2 linked regions of the Novipirellula artificiosorum genome follow. The protein of the gene in region 2 binds, or shares a complex with, the protein of the main gene of each other region. Links are inferred from orthologs where the notes say so. Each region holds a gene or a part of one and is shown on either strand. Other genes may lie near its edges.

Region 1 (5,173 bases), on a different replicon or contig from region 2:
TGATCTTGTCCGAAAACGAAAAGGACCGCCGTGCCGCATTGAAAAAGTTGTTGCCTTTCCAACGCAAGGACTTCGAGGGAATTTTCAAAGCGATGAACGGGTTGCCGGTCACCGTTCGTTTGCTTGACCCTCCGCTGCATGAGTTTTTGCCGCATACCGCGGAAAGCCAAAAAGAGGTTGCCAAACAATTGGGTGTCAAACCCTCTGAGGTTGCCAAACGGGGTGAGGCGCTTCACGAATCGAACCCGATGCTCGGCCATCGCGGTTGCCGCTTGAGTGTGACTTATCCGGAAATCCTCGAGATGCAAGTTCGCGCGATCGTCGAAGCGGCGATCAATTGCGAGAAGAAGAAGATCAAGGCCCAGCCAGAGATCATGATTCCTCTCGTCGGAACCGCGAACGAACTTGAGTTTCTGCGTGCCAAGGTCGAAGCGACCATCGAAGAGACCAAGCAAGCGAAAAAGTATGACGGCAAGTTGGACATCTTGATTGGTACGATGATCGAAATCCCGCGTGCTGCCTTGACGGCCGATGAGATCGCCAAGTTCGCCGACTTCTTCAGCTTCGGCACGAATGACTTGACGCAGATGACGTTTGGCTACAGCCGTGACGACGTCAACACGTTCTTGCCCGATTACTTGTCGCAAGACATTTTGGAAGTCGACCCTTTCCAATCACTCGACACCAGCGGGGTAGGTCAGTTGGTTGAAATGGGATGCCAAAAAGGTCGCAGCACGAAGAAGGATTTGAAGGTCGGCATCTGTGGCGAACATGGCGGTGACCCCGCTTCCATTGCGTTCTGTCACAAGGTTGGATTGAACTACGTCAGTTGCAGCCCGTTCCGAGTTCCGATCGCACGCTTGGCCGCCGCACAGGCAGCGTTACAAAAAGCGTAAGCACGGCGGATGTAGCGAAGCTCTTCTCGCGAAGGGGAAGCCGACAACGGCTTCCCCTTCTTTTATGGATTGATGGCCGAAGGGTGGGGCAATACTAATTGACGTACTCTTCCTCTTCTTCACCGGTCGGTCGCGAGATTTCCCCGGTGTCTTCGAGGTGGCGAACGATATCGACAATTTTCTGCTGAACCGCCTCGACTTCGCTGACACGAACGCTGCCCAGGTACTCCATTTCTTCCTTCAAATTATCGGCCGCTCGCGTGCTCATGTTTCGCATGACCTTATCCTGCAGCGCCTGACTCGCTCCCTTCAACGACATCGCCCATTGTGCGGTTTCGACGTTTTTCAATAGCGATTGAATGTCGCGATCGGCAAGTTTCGAGATATCTTCAAAAACGAACATCAGGCGGCGAATTTCATCGGAAAGCTCAGGGTCGTCGTTGCCGAGTGCTTCCATGATCGTTCGTTCCACCGAGCGTTCGACGACGTTCAAGATCTCGGCAACGCTCTCCACACCGCCCGTGTTGCTATGCTGTTGATTGACCATGCTACTAAGCCGCATCTCAAGTCCAAACTCCAGTTCGGCCACCGCATCCGGGCTACAGCGTCCCATCGATGCAATCCGTTGAATGACCTCAAGTTGCTTGTCGGGCGACAATCCACTCATGACTTCCGAGGCATAGCCTGCCGGAACGTGACTGAGTAGTAGCGCGATGGTTTGGGGGTGTTCGTCACCGATAAATTGAAGCAACGTTTGCGAGTCGACTTTCTTGATAAAGCCGAACGGCATCGACTCGATCGTTTGTTGCAGATTGCCGATCATCTCGCTTGCGTCACGACCGAGCGCTTCTTTGATCAACTCCTTCGCGCGTTCCAAGCCCCCAGGGCTCGCGTAAATCGAACTCGCCTTGCTGGTCAAAAACTCGGCAATCACGACTTCCTGTTCATCGCCACCGACGGAATCGATTTTCGCGATCATGATGCTGATCGCTTCAATCGCTCGGGGCGGCAGTTGCCCGAGGACGCGGGCGGCGGTTTTTGTCGGCATCGACATCAAAAGAACCGCTGCTTTTTGGAGCCCTGCCTCGTTGAAGATTGACGTGGTTGTGGACACGAAACACCCTGTGCGATCTGCCGATGAGGAAAATGGCGATGGTTGAAAAATACCAACACCTCTCGATCTGGTATCGGCAGGGTCCAAGGTTCAACGTGCGTCGTCGTGGTGTCCTAACGATTGTGATGATTGTCACGGTTCGGCGATGTATCGATATTGCCCCTGGTTTTGCTGGGCGATGCGTCGCATCCGGCTTTCGCCTTCGCGGCTGTGGTAAGCAATCGTGTGGACGATGCTGATGATCCCGCCGTCGCCAAACAGGTTGTGTCGTTGATTCTGTTCTCGCAGCAAGTCCTCGGTCGTTTGCGGAAACTCGCCATCGGAAAGCAAGAAGATGGCATCGGCTCGAAGTCCCAATACAAACGGCAACAAGCCGTTCGGGTTCTTGCCTCGATCCATCTTGATGGTCATGGCCCATCGTTGTAGGGCCGCTTTGTTTGCCGGTGTGGCACAGACGCTACGCGGTTCGTCTTGATCCGGCCGACTCAGTCGCATGAAATCGGGTTCGCTATCAAAAAAAATGACATAAAACCGCTGCGTGGGCTCCAGTTGATGAATCGAACGCAGCAGTTCTTGACGTGCGGATGCGAAGGCACCTCCCATGCTGGCACTGCTGTCGACCAGATAAACAAAATGGTTCCCCCCGCCGTCCAAACCACAGAATTGCATCTTTGCATCGGAGGGTGAGGGTGGGTTCATGATCGCAGCCGCAGCATCCGAGGAATGCGATAACATCGCGGCTAGCGAACTTGATGCGTTTGATGCCGTGGGTGAAGTGAAGCTTGATGGAGCGAGTTCATCGACCATGCGAAGTTCTTCGTCTACCTTGCTTTCGGTCGGTTCAACCCTGTCGCTAGGGATCTCCGCGGATTCGATCGAAAACGTCTCGATCGAAACATCGGATTCGCTTGTGGGGGATGCCGAGAGGGTGACTTGATCCCGTGGCCGATGATTCTGCAAGGTCACCAATCCGAGGACGACCAGAATCGCGACGTGCGTCAAGAAGCTGATCGCAACCGCGGTCGGTCGTCGACGCTTATCTTGGCGCGTCAGTTGTCGTGTTTCGTCGAAGTCCAAGCCAACGTCCAGCCTGTCGACGCGGGATTCAGAAACAGCCTCCTCCAATTCGGAGTCATCAAAATGGGGCTCCGCAGTCGTCGTGTGTGCCGCATCAAAGCGAAAGCTCGAGCGATGCGGGGCAACGTTGGGTTGCCCGCTGGAGGCGGTTTGCGCCAATCGAACTTGGTCCCAATTCAGGAAGTGGGGACGTTGCGGATCGGGACGACCGCAGGGTAGATCGTCGACTCGAGTGACTTCCGATCGCTCGATCCGCTCTTGTTCCGCGCCTTCTTGTTGGGCAAGGGCGCGGATTTCCATTTCCAATTCGGCCGCCTTGGCATCCCACTTGGCAGCCTCGGCTTGGCGGCGTACGCGGACCAACTCCAATTCCAACGCCCCTCGTTGCCGTTGCAGATTCCGCAATTGCGAGGTTGAGGTTGTGTTGGGACTCGATGGGTCCGAGCCGTCTGAGCGAGTGGTTTCGGGTGGGTGGGAATCGTCAGTCACGGGTACGGTTCCAGCGATCGTGGGATCCAGCGGCCAGGACCGGCTGGATGGACAAAAATCGACTAGAACCCTCATTGTGCTGATTTGACGTTGCGATGCAACTAAAATGTTGGTGACGCCAGGGTGAATTGTGTGCAGACGGCTAAGTCTGCTAACTTGATGGCATGGACCGCGGGCGATTCTTTGGAGCCCCCACGTCCCCTTTCTTGTTGAATTACGCCTTTTTGAGCCTTTCATCGATGACAACCCGCCGACAATTTCTATCCCTTGCCGCCGCCTCGGCTGCCATCACAACGTCTGCCGTCCCCGCCGCGTTTCCGGTGACGGAGGTTGCTGCCGCCGAGCCAGAGTCCACGCGCGCACCAATTCGCTTCGCTCTCAATACCGCCACCATTCGTGGCCAAGACTTATCCATCACAGACCAAATCGACATCGCATCGAAAGCTGGCTACGACGGGATCGAGCCCTGGATTCGAGATTTGGAGAAATACGTTGCCGCCGGGGGAAGCTTACCGGACCTGCGGAAGCGAATTGAAGATGCGGGATTGACCGTTCCCAGCGGGATTGGATTTGCGCATTGGATCGTCGAGGATCAAGCAGCTCGTGCGGCAGCGCTCGAAGTGGCTCGGCGTGATATGGAACTGCTCAAAGCGATCGGTGGCACGCACATTGCCGCACCGCCCATCGGAGCCCACCAAAAAGACGCTGCCTCGCCACCCCTCGCAGTGATCGGAGATCGCTTTCGTGCGTTACTTCAAGTGGGTGATGAAACGGGGGTTGTCCCACAATTAGAGCTTTGGGGCTTCTCACCCACGATTAGCAAGCTGGCCGAACTGGTCTACGTTGCGACAGCGACCGAGCACCCCAGCGCCTGTGTGCTTCCCGATTTCTATCACATCTACAAGGGCGGAAACGACTTCGCGGCACTCGGTATGATCGAAGCCTCTCGCATGCACTGCTTCCACATCAATGATTATCCCGACATGCCTTGCGAAACGATTGGCGATAAGGACCGCGTGTTCCCAGGTGATGGCGTTTGCCCGTTGGTGCCAACGATCAAGCTGTTGGTCAGGAACGGATTCATGGGAACGTTTTCGCTCGAGCTGTTTAATCCCGAGTACTGGAAACGAGATGCACTTGATGTTGCCAAGGAAGGACTGGAAAAGTCGAGGAACGTGGTTGCTCAAGCAACCAGTGGCTGATCCGATCCGATCGATTTCGGGCCAGTACGTTCAACAGGGGTTCGATGTCTCCTGCGCGAGATTGCATAGACGCTTGCGGATCCCAGGCAAAACAGACCAATCGCGGCGAACAGGACACCGAAGCCAAACGATTGACCGATCAGTCCCAAAATCGGGGCACCGAGGATTGTTCCTAAATCCAACATCATGAGCGCCAACGTGGATCCGGTTCCATGGGCTTTACGAGGAAACCGGATTAACGTCAACGAGACCATCGTGTGAAACATCAACGAGTGACCGACGCCACCGAGGAGGGCTGGTATCACGATCAGCCAAGGTTTTTCGGTGGAAACAACGGAGAACGCGAACATCCCAAGCGACATGAAGACGGTGCCGACCAACAAAACTCGATCGGG
Region 2 (7,771 bases):
GCAACGCGGTGACCGTTTCCAGCACGAATCCCAAGGACGCGGATACGTTTCTCGCCGACGATCCACTCGAATCGTTTCGCAGTCATGTGCACTACCGCGTCGCACAGATCCCAGGCTTGCCACCTTTCGTTGGCGGTGCGATTGGCTACGCCGGCTACGACGTGGTTCGCTATGTGGAGAACCTACCCAACAGCCCCCTGGACGATCGGCAATTGCCCGACCTCGATTTCTCATTTTACCATACCTTGTGTGTTTTCGACCATGTCGAAAAAACGATCACGGTGGTGTCGCTTGCCGATTGTCGCGGTGTGGAAAGCATCGCGCATTCGGAGCAGGCTTTCCAAACGGCGGCCGAAACGATCGATTCGACCATCGCTCGGCTGTCACGCCCGGTTTCGCACCGTACCGACGAATTGACTTCTACGGCTGCCGCGGAACCACTGGTGGTCGAATCGAATTTCACCCGAGCGTCATTTGGCGAAGCGGTTTTGCAATGTGTCGAGTACATCCGTGCTGGCGATATCTTTCAAGTCGTCCCGAGTCAAAGGATGAGCGTCAAGACCGACGTTGATCCGTTTGAGATTTACCGTTCGCTCAGGGTGGTGAATCCGAGTCCGTTCATGTTCTTCGTCCGCACGCCCGATTGTGTGCTTGTGGGGTGCTCGCCGGAAATCATGTGCCGCGTCGCGGATCGAGTCGTGACCGTCCGTCCGCTGGCGGGAACGCGTCGTCGTGGCAAAACGGAAAAGGAAGACAAATTGCTCGAGAAAGAACTGTTGGCCGACCCCAAGGAACGAGCCGAGCATGTGATGCTTGTCGATTTGGGCCGAAATGACGTGGGTCGTGTGGCGAAGTTCGGCACCGTGGAATTGACTGAGGTCATGATCGTCGAACGCTACAGCCACGTGATGCACATTAGCAGCGAAGTTCAAGGGACCCTGCGTGAAGGACTCGATGCCTTCGATGCGTTGAAGGCATGTTTGCCGGCCGGGACCGTCTCGGGGGCACCCAAAGTTCGAGCGATGGAAATTATCGATGCGATCGAGCCCCACCGCCGTGGTCCCTACGGTGGGGCCGTCGGCTACGTGGACTATCGCGGCAACATGGACACCTGCATTGCGCTGCGGACCATGGTGGTCAAAGAGGGGGTTGTTTATGTCCAAGCCGGCTGTGGCGTGGTGGCCGACAGCGATCCTGACGCGGAATTTGACGAAACGATCAACAAGGCCAAGGCACTCATCTCGGCGATTGAAATGACGGTCGAGCGGGTGGCCAAGTAGCGGGTGGCCAAGTGAAGTCGGGTTACCGAGTCTTGCCCGGAGCAGACAGGCATTCTTTCGACTTTCTCGTTGGCGGTGCGACTCTCGAACCTTGTCGTTTTGCCTGCTGTCGATCATGCTCGATGGGTGTCGTGAGTGGGCAAGACGATCGCTGGCGGCGTTCCTTTCCAAGGGGCGACCGCTGGAGGAAAGTCCGGGCTCCGCAGGATAGGATGGTCGATAACGTCGACCGGCCGCGAGGCTAGGGAAAGTGCAACAGAAAGCAGACCGCCGAACGGTTCGACCGCGATCGGTCTTTTCGATCGATCGCAGCGAATGCGTGGTAAGGGTGAAACGGTGCGGTAAGAGCGCACCAGCGGTCGAGGTGACTCGATCGGCTCGGTAAACCCCATCCGGAGCTAGACCAAACAGAGTGCAGCGGAGGACGGGGCCTTTGGCCGCGAACCTCCGCGCCGTGCGATCCGTACGGCCATCGACATTCGGGTAGGTCGCGATGGAGGCGGCGAGCAATCGCCGTGCACAGACAAATGGTCGTCGGCCGGAGCGTCACGTTCCGGTTACAGAACCCGGCTTACTACCCCACTCACGGCACTTTTCTAATTGGGGGGCATAGAATCACCGTTGACCCCTCCGCTTCGTTTGCGGACAATCCGCCGTGCCAAGAAATTCACCAAGACGAAATCTGCCCCCAATCTCCGCAAACTATGCCTGTTACCGAAGCTTCTGCTGAAATCGCACGCTATTGCCGCCAAACCGCGGAAGCGGCCAAGCTTGCGTCGTATCGCTTGTCGTCGCTTGATGCCGAGGTCAAGAACCGCTGGCTGCGGCAATCTGCCACCGAATTGGTCGCGTCGCTGGACACGATCATTGCCGCGAACCAGCAGGATCTGGACGCAGCACCCGGGTATGGGCTCAGCGATGCCGCGATCGATCGGCTGAAATTGGATGCGGGTCGGGTTCAGTCCATTGCGACGGCACTCGAAGAAATTGCCATGCTTCCCGATCCGGTCGGCGAGGTCATCGACGGTCACACGCGGCCGGGTGGGCTGCAGATCCTAAAGCGTCGTGTGCCTCTCGGCGTCGTCTTTTTTATCTATGAGAGCCGGCCCAACGTGACCGCTGACGCAGCCGGGATCTGCGTAAAGAGTGGTAATGCGGTCATTCTACGGGGCGGCAAAGAAGCCATTCATAGCAGCCAAGCGATTGTGGACGTGCTCTCACGCTGTGCCGCGGATTGTGGGTTGCCGGAAAATGCGGTCCAGCTGGTTTCCACCACCGATCGAGTCGCAGTTGGTGAATTCTTGAAGTTGGGGGAACTGATCGATGTGACGATCCCACGCGGTGGAGAAGGTTTGATTCGTCGCGTTGCGGCCGAAGCCACGATGCCCGTGATCAAGCACTACGACGGGAATTGTCATGTTTATGTCGATGAACATGCCGACATCGAAATGGCGGTCGACATTATCGAGAATGCTAAATGCCAGCGGATGGGAGTCTGCAACGCTTGCGAATCCTTGTTGATTCATCAAGCGATTGCAAAAAACGCACTTCCGAAGATCGCGAAACGGCTGACCGAGCGAGGGATTGAGATTCGAGCGGACGAGCGAGCTCGGAAATGGATCGAGGGTGCCGTCGCGGCGACCGACGAGGACTGGTCGACCGAGTATTTGGGACCGAAGATCAGTGTCGCCGTGGTCGATTCACTCGACCAGGCAGCAGAGCACATCAACCGCTACGGTTCGCATCATACCGATGCGATTGTGACCGAGCAGTTGAAGGCATCGGAGACGTTCACGAGCTTAGTCGACAGCTCCGCTGTGATGGTGAACGCCAGCACTCGATTCAACGACGGGGGCGTCTTTGGACTCGGTGCCGAGATCGGTATTTCGACCGACAAATTTCACGCTCGTGGCCCGTGCGGTCTTCGCGAGTTGACCACCTACAAGTACATCGTCCGTGGAAACGGGCACTGCAGGAGCTAGTCAAGGATGCATAACCAAGGACGACGGACATGTCGGATGAATCGCTAAGTCAAAACCAAGTCGAAAGTCTGCTCAAGGCCATGGAATCGGTCGATGCGCCCGGGACGGCACCCGCTGGCGCTCGCACGGTCAATTCGCCCCGTAGCAAGGCCACGGCGGGGCAGAGCAAACCGTCGTACAACAAGATGTCGGGGGTGTTGCCGGCTGGGGTGCGTGTGACGGCGTATGATTTCAAACGTCCCGAACGCGTTGGCAAAGACCAAATGCGAGCGATGCATTCGCTGCACGAGACGCTGGCGCGAAACTTTGGCGCGGCGATGTCAGGATTGCTGCGAACGATGATTGAGGTCAAATTGCTCAGTGTCGATCAATTGACCTACAGCGAATTTGTGTTCAGCCTCGATAACCCGAGCTGTTTCAGTGTCTTGAAGCCGCAACCCCTCGAAGGCCATTGGATCCTCGACGTGGCGCCGACGTTGTCGTATGCGGTGATTGACCGCATGCTCGGCGGTGACCCCAAACCGGGCGATACGATTCGACGTCCGTTGACGGAGATCGAAACGCGCTTGGTTCGAAGAATCGTCGATTTATTTTTGACTCAACTCTCTCATTCCTGGGAAAACATCGTTGCCTTGGACTTGGAAGTCGACCGGATGGAGAGCAACCCACAATTGGTTCAAATCGTTCCGCCCAACGAGGTCGTTATTTTGGTCGGTTTCGAAGTGCTGCTGGGTAAGAATCGCGGCATGATGAATCTCTGTATTCCGTTCAATACCATCGAAGGGTTCAATTCCCAATTATCACGCAACGGATGGGTGGGGTACGGTAAAGGCAAGCCAACGGAGAAAACTCGCAGACGAATCTCCAACAACATCGATGCGGCGCCGGTCGATGTGGTGGTCACGTTGGCACGGTCAAGGATACGAACCGGAGACTTGTTAGAGTTGTCGGTCGGGGATGTCATTACGACCGAAAAGGAGGTCAATGCTCCGTTGGAGTTGTCGATCCAAAACATTCCGAAATTCAACGCCAAAGCGGGTGCTTTCAAAGGAAAGAAAGCCGTTCGCATCGAATCCATGCTGCAGCCGAAACATCCGGTCACCGACGACGATGAGAGCAACCCGAATCGAGTGGATGGCGTTGCGGATGCAGGAGAGTAACCTGAAGAAAGCGAACCACGACCATGCTGCTCAGTCCTGAAGTCCGCACGGCATTGCTTTGCGTGTTTGCGGCATTGTCGCTTTTCAGCTTGGCTGCGTTCGTGGTGCAGCGGATGAAACCGGAGCACGATCTCTCGGAGCTTCAAAGCCGAATCAGGACTTGGTGGGCGATCGTTGGGTTTTTCTCGCTCATGTTGTACTGGTCGGCGACGGCGACGATTGTGTTTTTTGCCTTCGTCAGCTTCTTGGCTTTGAAAGAGTTCTTGTCCATGACGCCGACACGACGGGCGGATCGACGTGTATTGTTCTATGCGTATCTGGCGATCCTTGGCCAGTACTATTTTGCTGCGGTCGAATGGTATGGCATGTTTATCATGTTCATTCCCGTGTTGATGTTCGTCTGGTTACCCACACGGATGCTATGGCTCGGGCAGACCGACGGGTTCCTGAAAGCCGCGGGAACCTTGCATTGGGCATTAATGATCACGGTGTTCAGCCTCTCACATGCAGCCTTTCTGTTGGTTCTGCATCCCGGTTCGTCACCCCGAGTGATCCCGCAGTTTCCGTCGTCAGCGGGGGAGGCCTATCCTGGTGCTGGGCTGCTCGTTTTTCTGGTGTTGGTGACGGAGCTCAATGATCTTTGCCAAGGCTGGTGGGGAAGGTCCTTTGGCAAACGCAAGATCGCACCGACGATCAGCTCCGGCAAGACCGACGCTGGGCTGATCGGTGGTGTTGCATCGACGTTTTTGATCGCTTGGTTGTTGGGACCGCGATTGACGATGATGGACGGCCCGCGTTCCGTGATGGCGGGATTGATTATCGCGGTGGCGGGAATTGCCGGTCATCTTTGTTTGTCTGCACTGAAACGCGACTTGAAGATCAAAGATTTTGGTGCCACGTTACCCGGTCACGGTGGCGTGCTCGATCGGGTCGATTCCTTGGTCTTTACCGCGCCGCTGTTTTTTCACTTTGTCTACTACACCTATGGCTGATCCCATCCACGAATGAACCACTTCTTGCGCCCGTTGTTTTTCGCCGTCGTCGTGCGACCGCTGATGATGATCGTGTTGGGGACGAATATCCGGCGACAAGAAGGATTGCCTCGCACAGGACCCGCGTTGATTGTGGCAAATCACAACAGCCACTTGGATGTGTTTGCCTTGATGAATATCTTGGGGCTGAAACAGCTCGCGTCGGTGCGGCCGGTTGCAGCAGCCGACTACTTCATGACGCGGCCCCTTCGTCGCTGGTTTGCGACGCGAATTGTCGGCATCATCCCGATCGATCGCACCAACACCAAACGGGATCCCAGTGGCAGACACCCGCTGGAGCCGATCTCGGAAGTGCTACGAGACGAAGGCATCGTGCTGCTGTTCCCCGAGGGGACCCGAGGAGAGCCGGAGCAACTCGAAGCGTTCCAATCGGGTGTCGCTCACTTGGCTCGCCGGCACCCAGATGTCCCGATCGTTCCGGTGTTCATGCACGGGCTTGGCAAGGCGCTGCCCAAGGGCGAAGCGATCTTGGTACCCTTTTTCTGTGATGTCTTCGTTGGCGAGCCGCTTGACGCTGGATTGCCAAAAAAGGAATTCATGCAGCAGCTTGGTGAGCGATTCGCCGAATTATCGGCCGAGTCACGGCCCGGCTACGAGCCGGAGAACCCTCGGACCGGTCCGGTTCCGCTGAAATGACTTTTTCAGTCGCAGGCTGGGTCCAGTTCTGGAACAACGATCCGGCTTCGTACGGATTCAATCTCTTGTAACGCAGCTTGGCATGGATCGGCCCCTTCGTTGCGGGCCGCTTCGACGAGCGAGGCAGCAGGTGAGGTGAACTCGCGGTAACCCACCGTTCCTCCTGCTCCTTTTAGCCAATGAGCGACTTCAGCAAGATCAGCGAAAGCATGCTCTTGCAGCAGTGATCGCATTTCAATGATCCGTGTGTCGAGTTTGATCACGAAATCGATGATGATCTCTCGGAAATCCCGATCTTCAACGGGTAGGGTTGAGTGAATCGCCCCCAACCCACGCGGGGCTGCATCAACGACTTGGTTCTCGAGAGCCTGCGTCACAGTGGGTTTGGGCTGCCCCGACGTGTCGGTTGCGGGGATGACAACCCTTGCATGCAGTTCACGGATCTGGGCAAGTAAACGGTCGGCTTGCTCACATTCCGACCGCTTTGCTGCCTGTTCGAGGGCACTGGCCGGCTCCGTGAACACGCCCAGCCCAACGGTTCCTCCAGCGCCTTTGAGCCAATGGGCTTCGCAACGAACCGTTTCGAAATCCTTGGATCCGATGGCCTGTTCGATCGCAGCAAGTCGGCTGTCAAGTCGCCCGACGAAGTCTGATGTGATCGCTCGAAAATCGGCGTCGTCCATGGGCAAGGTAGGGTGAATGGGGGTGGTTCCCCCATCCATTCGCGTAGCCGGTGGTGCAATTAGGGCAGGCGACAACTTTGCGTTCGATGGATGTTCCTCGAGATGGACCGAGTCGATGCAAGGATCGGCTTCACCAAGATGCGACGTCACGCAGACCAACAATTTGTCGATGTCGACCGGTTTGGTAAGGAAATCATCACAACCGGCAGCCAAGCATTTTTCGCGATCGCCTTTCATCGCATTGCCCGTCAAGGCGATGATGGGAGTCGTTAAACCCGCTTCACGCAATCGACGGGTCGCCGAGTAACCGTCCAACACCGGCATTTGCATGTCCATGAAAATCAGCGAATAGTCGCTTTCGCTGATCTTCTCGATCGCTTCCAGTCCGTTTCCGGCTGTTGAAACAATCGCTCCCGCGCGGGACAGGACCAGTTCGATGAGCCGCCGGTTGGCTTCGCCATCGTCGACGACCAAAATCGGCTGATGGGGTACCTGCGTCAGCCCCGAGTGATTCTCGGTCGCTTTTTGTTTTGCTTTTCGCTCGATCTCAACGGGAGAGATCATCTCGGTGGATGCATCGACCGAGAGGGGGATCCAAATGGAGAACGTACTTCCGATGCCCTCCTCGCTGGTGACCGTCAATTCCCCGCCCATTGCTTCGGTCAACCGACGGCTGATGGACAACCCCAATCCCGTGCCGCCGAATTTCCGCGTCGTGGTGCTGTCCGCTTGGACGAAGGACTCAAAAATTTTGCTCTGCTGTTCTTCGGTCATCCCAATTCCGGAGTCGATGACATCAATCTTGATTGCGTTTTGTCCTTCGGTGGTGTGAACCATCTCCGTGACGATCTTGACTTCGCCCGTATCCGTGAACTTGATCGCATTTCCTACCAGGTTGGTGATGACTTGTCGAAGTCGGGTTGGGTCTGTTTTCAAGGACCGTGGGAGGTCCGTCAGGAATTGCGTGTTGAGTTCGAT

The links.
Region 1: the proteins of fliM (region 2) and fliG are in contact, whole or in part, in a crystal structure (PDB 4QRM), measured with the Thermotoga maritima proteins. The link is inferred for Novipirellula artificiosorum from one-to-one orthologs. Residues at the interface, in WP_004081085.1 of Thermotoga maritima: Tyr124, Leu127, Asp128, Ile130, Met131, Gly132, Gly133, Pro134, Glu136, Pro139, Arg141, Thr144, Glu145, Ile146, Glu147, Ser149, Ile150, Lys153; in WP_004082903.1 of Thermotoga maritima: Phe122, Ser125, Glu126, His127, Pro128, Gln129, Thr130, Val133, Glu157, Arg161, Leu164, Leu165, Arg167, Ser169, Glu171, Val172, Glu175, Ile176, Asn179, Lys182.

What each region holds. Positions count from the first base shown.
Region 1 is NZ_SJPV01000009.1:133,549-138,721, reverse strand. What follows is about bases 1-2,770. They hold fliG (flagellar motor switch protein FliG), read right to left. Parts: upstream 2,011-2,770; coding sequence 991-2,010; downstream 1-990. Other genes in these bases: Poly41_RS22535 (vWA domain-containing protein), read right to left, coding at 2,143-2,770; ppdK (pyruvate, phosphate dikinase), read left to right, coding at 1-896. In the rest of the region: more of Poly41_RS22535, read right to left, coding at 2,771-3,576; Poly41_RS22530 (sugar phosphate isomerase/epimerase family protein), read left to right, coding at 3,816-4,778; Poly41_RS22525 (MFS transporter), read right to left, coding at 4,760-5,173. UniProt on the Bacillus subtilis protein: One of the proteins that forms a switch complex that is proposed to be located at the base of the basal body.
Region 2 is NZ_SJPV01000006.1:420,567-428,337, forward strand. What follows is about bases 2,392-5,356. They hold fliM (flagellar motor switch protein FliM), read left to right. Parts: upstream 2,392-3,291; coding sequence 3,292-4,422; downstream 4,423-5,356. Other genes in these bases: Poly41_RS18505 (glutamate-5-semialdehyde dehydrogenase), read left to right, coding at 2,392-3,262; Poly41_RS18515 (phosphatidate cytidylyltransferase), read left to right, coding at 4,446-5,356. Outside these bases: trpE (anthranilate synthase component I), read left to right, coding at 1-1,280; more of Poly41_RS18505, read left to right, coding at 1,985-2,391; more of Poly41_RS18515, read left to right, coding at 5,357-5,414; Poly41_RS18520 (lysophospholipid acyltransferase family protein), read left to right, coding at 5,427-6,110; Poly41_RS18525 (ATP-binding protein), read right to left, coding at 6,116-7,771. UniProt on the Bacillus subtilis protein: One of the proteins that forms a switch complex that is proposed to be located at the base of the basal body.